DNA from 2 places in the Laedolimicola intestinihominis genome. Region 1 is predicted to be linked to the other one. Evidence: a T-box and tRNA genes for the amino acid it is inferred to sense, from the RefSeq annotation. Region 1 holds a T-box; the other holds one or more tRNA genes.
The links. A T-box is a leader RNA that pairs with one kind of tRNA and senses whether it is charged. The one in region 1 lies ahead of metG (methionine--tRNA ligase), so its partner is inferred to be a tRNA-Met.
Positions count from the first base shown of each region.

Region 1 (3,277 bases):
TACGGTACGGTTTACCAGATTGCCCAGGGTGTTGGCCAGGTCAGAGTTCATACGCTCCACCATCAGCTCCCAGGTAATCACGCCGTCGTTGTCAAAGGGCATCTCATGCAGTACGAAGTAACGAACCGCGTCCACGCCGAACATGTCTACCAGATCGTCCGCGTAAAGCACATTTCCCTTGGACTTGCTCATCTTGCCATCGCCCTGCAGGAGCCACGGATGACCGAATACCTGCTTCGGCAGCGGCAGATCCAGCGCCATCAGGAAAATGGGCCAATAGATCGTATGGAAACGGATAATGTCCTTGCCGATCAGATGCAAATCCGCCGGCCACTCCTTCTTGAACAGGTCGCTGGACTCTCCGTCGCACTCGTAGCCGATGCCGGTGATATAGTTGGTCAGCGCGTCCAGCCATACGTATACCACATGCTTCGGGTCGAAGTCTACCGGGATGCCCCATTTGAAAGAGGTACGGGATACGCACAGATCCTGCAGGCCCGGAAGCAGGAAGTTGTTCATCATCTCATTCTTTCTGGAAACCGGCTGAATGAATTCCGGATGCTTGTTGATATGGTCAATCAGACGGTCAGCGTATTTGCTCATACGGAAGAAATAAGCCTCCTCCTTGGCCGGCTGCACCTCGCGGCCACAGTCCGGACACTTGCCGTCCACCAACTGGGACTGGGTCCAGAAGGACTCGCAGGGAGTACAGTACATGCCCTCGTAAGCACCTTTGTAGATATCGCCCTGGTCATACAGCTTCTTGAAAATCTTCTGTACCTGCTTCTCATGGTAATCATCGGTGGTGCGGATGAATTTATCATAGGAAGTGTTCATCAGATCCCAGATCCGCTTAATCTCACCGGACACATTGTCCACGAATTCCTTCGGAGTAACGCCTGCCTCCTCAGCCTTCAGCTCGATCTTCTGACCGTGCTCGTCGGTTCCGGTCTGGAAGAATACGTCGTAGCCCTGGAGTCTCCGGAAACGGGCGATGGCGTCCGCCAGCACGATCTCATAGGTGTTGCCGATGTGGGGCTTGCCTGACGTGTAGGCAATAGCCGTGGTCATGTAAAACTTTTTCTTTTCCATTTTTTACCTCTCTTTCTCTGCAAACGAAAGATCAAAAAACCCCGTCTTCCTTAAATCTTAAAGAAGACGGGGATGATTCCCGTGTTACCACTTCTGTTCGCCTGTCCCTCACGAGACAGACCTCTGCGGGTACCTGCATACCCTGACGCTGTAACGGGCGCACCCATCACGGCTTATCGCAAAACCATTTCCCATAGGAAATCCCTTTATCGAAAATAACCTTACGTTCATCCGTGCCGCTCAGAAACCATCTTCAGCTCTTTTGTCTTCATCCCTCTCAGCACCGGGAATTCTCTGTAAAAGACGCATACAGCTTACTCTTTTCTTCGTAGCGTTTGCATTTTGCTCATATAAAAGAAGCGTAACACGGCCAAAACCTTTTGTCAAGCCTGCTGACTTTTCTTCTCTTATTCGTTTAAAAATTTTCAGTTTTTTATCGAATTTCGATACTCATTTTTGTTCAAATTTACTCTTTAACTTTGAAAAATCAGTGCTATAATAATCACCGTAAATTAAATATAGAACCACTTAACAATACCTGTTTGTTACACAAAGTGGAAGGCTGCTAAGCGATTCAGATTTTGGAGGAAAAGATAAATGAATACTTTAAAAGCTGAAAAAAGAGACATGTTGACGAAAGCCAAGAAACTTAGACGTGAAGGTTATGTTACCGGCAATATCTATGGCCGCGAGATGAAGGAGTCCATTCCCCTTCAGATTACCAAGGCAGATGCAGAGCGCATCCTGAGAACCGAGGGTAAAGGCAGCCAGGTAATGCTGGAGGTTGCAGGTGAGACCTACGACGCGCTGATTAAGGAGATTGATTACGATGCCTTAAGAGGACAGCTTCTGGAAATCGATTTCCAGGCATTGGTAAGCACCGAGAAGGTTCACTCCGTAGCAGAGGTGATCCTGCTGGGCCAGGACGATGTACAGGCCGGCGTGGTACAGCAGATGCTTCAGGAAGTTACTTACAAAGCTCTGCCCGCAGATCTGGTTGACAAGATCAAGGTTGACGTCAGCCACATGAAGGTCGGCGAGACACTGAAGGTTAAGGATCTGGATATTGCCAAGAATCCTGCCATCGACCTGCATACTTCCCCGGAAGCTACCGTTGCTACCGTACTGGAGGTACACAATGCCGTAGCAGATGATGCAGACGCTGAGGATGAAACCGCAGAGGCATAATTTAGAACAGTGAAATAAATTTGGAAAGGCCGCATATCGGATGTGAAAGTTCGGTATGCGGTCTTTTTGCACGTAACAATTTCTTTTTTCCCCATTCTTCTCATAAACTACACCAAGAGTTATTCCGGTGGTTTTCCATGAAAAAATCCTTCCTCTTTGTTCTTTTTCTCTCTGCTTTTTTAACGACGGCTCTGCTTCTCTCCCGCTCCTGTCTGCCCGGTACGGACACTACTTCCGCCGATGAGGCCTTCGAAGCCTTCACCAACGGCCTCTTCCGGGAATCTGTCACCGGCAGCACGCTGACGCTTCATTATACGTTGGCTGATCCGGTGGCTTACGGGATTCGTAAGTTTCCGATTTCCTATGGCTCTTACTCGGAGGAGTCCAAAGCCCAATCAGCTGCCGCCCTGGAAAATGCATTCGCTGCCCTGTCAGAATTTCCGCGAAGCGAGCTTTCTTATGTCAACCGACTGGAATGGGACATTCTGAACACGCAGATTCCCCGGGAGCTTGCGTTGCTTCGTTTTCCATATTATGAAGAAGTGTTCAGCCCGCTGCTGGGCGTGCAGGTGCAGCTTCCAGTGCTGCTGGCGGAATATGCCTTTACTTCGGAGGAGGATGTGGATATTTATCTGCGTCTGTTGGCGAAGACGGACGCGTATTTTGAGGAATTATGCGCGTATGAAAAGGAGAAGGTCCAGGCTGGACTTTTTATGACGGATGAAAGTGTCGACGCGGTGATTGCGGGGTGTCAGGATTTTTTAGACGGCGCAGACTACCATAATTCTAACCCAAGTAATATCAATCAGAACACCCCTGAAAACATATCAGTCACCGATATTGACTCTGTTCAAAATTCCAGAGAAACTTCCGTCATACTCAATGAAAGTTCCGGGGAAATCGACGAACATTTTTTAGTAACATCCTTCTCTGAGCGCCTTACCGGACTCGTTCAGAGCACCAAGCTTTCCGACCGCCAAATTTTAAATTATGTAAA
Region 1 covers NZ_JBBMFE010000017.1:63,537-66,813, forward strand. The annotation lists gene metG (methionine--tRNA ligase) at 1-1,092, opposite strand, end outside; T-box leader at 1,152-1,431, opposite strand; gene WMO29_RS14815 (50S ribosomal protein L25) at 1,690-2,280, shown strand; gene WMO29_RS14820 (DUF885 domain-containing protein) at 2,418-3,277, shown strand, end outside.

Region 2 (3,277 bases), on a different contig from region 1:
AATCTGCCATGTCCGCCGCCCAAATCACCGGCATAGGCTGCTCTATTCTGCCTTCTGGCAGCCGCCGCAGCCCGGGCAGCCGTTCGGAAGCTGCATCACATCTTCATAGGCGTAATTCGCCACCGGAATCAGAGCGCAGATGGCCTGAGAAGAAATGCCCTCGCCGGTGCCGGTAAAACCGAGGCCCTCTTCTGTAGTAGCCTTGATGTTAATCTGGCTTTCTTCAATCTGTAAAGCCTTCGCCACATTTGCCCGCATCTGAGGAATATGGGGCGCCATTTTCGGGCGCTGGGCGATGATGGTGGCGTCGATATTGCCCACCACGTAATTCTGCTCCTCCAGAAGCTTTCCCACATGCTCCAGAAGCCTGATACTGGAGATGCCTTTATATGCCGGATCCGTGTCCGGGAAATGCTTTCCGATGTCGCCGAGGGCCGCTGCGCCCAGAAGAGCGTCCATAATCGCGTGAAGCAGCACATCTGCGTCGGAGTGTCCTAGAAGTCCTTTCTCATAGGGAATTTCCACGCCGCCCAGGATCAGCTTTCGGTCCTCCACCAGTCTGTGTACGTCATATCCCATTCCTACCCGCATTCTATACCTCTTTCTCCGGGAAATTCCGCCCGGTTTTCGTTCTTATTTTTTGGAAAATGCTGTCGCGCCTCCATGCCTGTCCAATAGTCTCCGGCAAAACAGCCTGTCTGCCGTTATTATATCTCAAATGTTTGCATAAGTATAGCCAATCCATGACAACTTGATACGATTTTTGCAATAACCGCTTTCCACTGTGCCCGCAGGCTCGCTACTGGTTTAAGCTCTCCCCTATGACCTTCCACTGCCCGATTAGATTGTCCAATGAACACGCCGCGTTGGCCGGACTGGTGGATGGCAGCCGCACCGCTGCCCGTCCCGTCTCCGGGAAAATGTATTTTTTATACAGCTTCTCCGCCGTACCGCCGTTTACATAGATCTGACGGATATCCGCTGTCTTCAATATGGGGCGGATATCATTGGGCACCACGTTCCGGATACTGCTGTCACTGGAGCCCTCGATCTCGCAGCTTGCGATCACATCCCACAGGGCAATGCCGCTCCTAAGCAGGAACTCCTTCTTCTCAAGAATCGTCCCCGGCGTCTCCTGCCCCGTCACGGCCGCCAGAACGCGCCAGAATCGATTCTGCGGGTGATTGTAGAAGAAATGCCCTTCCCGCGATTTCACCGACGGAAAGCTGCCCAGAATCAAAATTTTTGAATGTCCGTCGTAGAGCGGCGGTATCTCATGCTGCACCTGTTCCATGTCATCCTCCTGTATACGAGATAAAATACGCTTCGCGAATTTTACTCGTTATCGCGGCATCTACGTTCCACTTCGGTCGGTGCTGAACAAGCGCCACTGGCGCTTAGCACCGTCAAGGTCTCGTACAAGCACGGACTTTGACTCGTTGCTCGCGTAAACAAAAGACCCAAGAACGATTTCGTTCTTGGGTCTGAATCTTAGTAGCGAGGAAGGGATTTGAACCCCCGACACTGCGGGTATGAACCGCATGCTCTAGCCAACTGAGCTACCTCGCCATAAATGGGACCTATAGGGCTCGAACCTATGACCCTCTGCTTGTAAGGCAGATGCTCTCCCAGCTGAGCTAAGATCCCATTTCGTTCTCGGTTTTGACTTGCCGTCCCAACCGACTTGCTTATTATAACCTTATAACCAAAGAAAAGTCAAGCACTTTTTTCAACTTTTTTTCATTTTCTTTTCAGAATCTCCAAAAGCCGCATAAATACTGGATTTTTTGACCTTATTTTTTTACGGGAAAGGTGTTTTTTTACACCTTTCCATTCTTGAACTGCCAGATCATCTCACTGGTCAGACTGATATTCAGGGGCTGGGGCGGAGCGTCCTCCCGCGTGAACCATTCTGCAGTGGCCAGCTCCTCGGTGTCCAGGGTGACGGTCTCGTCATCACCGTCCAGATCCACGAAGAAGCCCATCAGGACTGTCTCGGAGAAGGACCAGGGCTGGCTCTTGTAGTAGCGGATATTTTTGACCTTCAGACCCACTTCCTCCATGACCTCCCGGCGGATGGTCTCCTCGATGCTCTCGCCGATCTCGGTAAATCCCGCAATCAGCGCGTAGTAGGTGATATTATCCCGGCCCGCATACTTGGACATCAGAATCTTATCTTTATGTAGAATACCCACGATGACTGCCGGAGAAATCTTCGGGTATTCCATCTGGCCGCAGTCCGGGCAGCGCATCATGCGCTCCTTTGCGTCATGCACCATGGGGCTGCCGCAGTGGCCGCAGTACTTGCGGACGTCGTACCAGTGCCAGAGCTGATAGCCAGTGATGCCGGCGAAGGATAACCACTGAGGCTGTGCGTCCCGAAATCTCCGGTTACTTTCCAGCCGAAAGCCCTTGCGTTCCGGCAGGGCCAGTTCCTTTACCAGATAGAATCTCTTATCATCCACTGTGAACAGATAGATGATGTTCTCCGAAAGCTCCGTCTTCACCTCCGGAAAATCCCGGAATCTGGGAAATGCAATCTCCACCCCATCCCAGCGGGCCAGCGCGTTATGTTTCTCAAAATACATCAGATAGCTGTCTGCGTCCGGCTTCTCCGGGCAGTATTCATTGTGATAGATATGCGGCGCAATATCCTGTATCATATCGATTCTCCTTTATGAAAATCCCCCGCCGGAAGGCTTACGCCTCCGGGCGGGGGAATCTGCGTTCAAACAATTTTATGCTTCTCTGCCTTTGGTTTCAATCTCTTTTTTCACGTCAGCAATGAAAGCGTCCAGAGCCTTTACTCCCTGATCTCCGGCCTCGCGGCTTCTGACAGAGACAGCGCCCTCTTCCTCTTCCTTCTGACCTACCACCAGCATATACGGAATCTTCGCGGTCTGTGCCTCACGGATCTTGTAGCCAATCTTCTCCGCGCGCTTGTCAAGCTCGGTACGGATACCGGCCTCATCCAGAGACTTCTTTACCTGCTCTGCGTAATCCATATACTTGTCGGAAATCGGCAGTACACGTACCTGAACCGGAGCCAGCCAGGTGGGGAACGCGCCTGCAAAATGCTCAATCAGGATACCGATGAAACGCTCGATGGAACCGAATACCACGCGGTGGATCATGATCGGGCGGTGCTTCTCGCCGTCTGCTCCCACGTACTCCAGTTCAAAACGCTGGGGCAGCTGGAAGTCCAGCTGAATGGTTCCGCACTGCCAGGTACGGCCAATGCAGTCTACCAGATGGAAATCAATCTTCGGGCCATAGA
Region 2 covers NZ_JBBMFE010000001.1:301,383-304,659, reverse strand. The annotation lists gene ispF (2-C-methyl-D-erythritol 2,4-cyclodiphosphate synthase) at 43-591, opposite strand; gene WMO29_RS01280 (DNA-deoxyinosine glycosylase) at 800-1,294, opposite strand; tRNA gene WMO29_RS01275 (tRNA-Met) at 1,496-1,569, opposite strand; tRNA gene WMO29_RS01270 (tRNA-Val) at 1,575-1,647, opposite strand; gene nudC (NAD(+) diphosphatase) at 1,821-2,663, opposite strand; gene thrS (threonine--tRNA ligase) at 2,739-3,277, opposite strand, start outside.
Region 2: it has a tRNA-Met gene. The T-box ahead of metG (methionine--tRNA ligase) is inferred to sense a tRNA for this amino acid. The anticodon was not compared.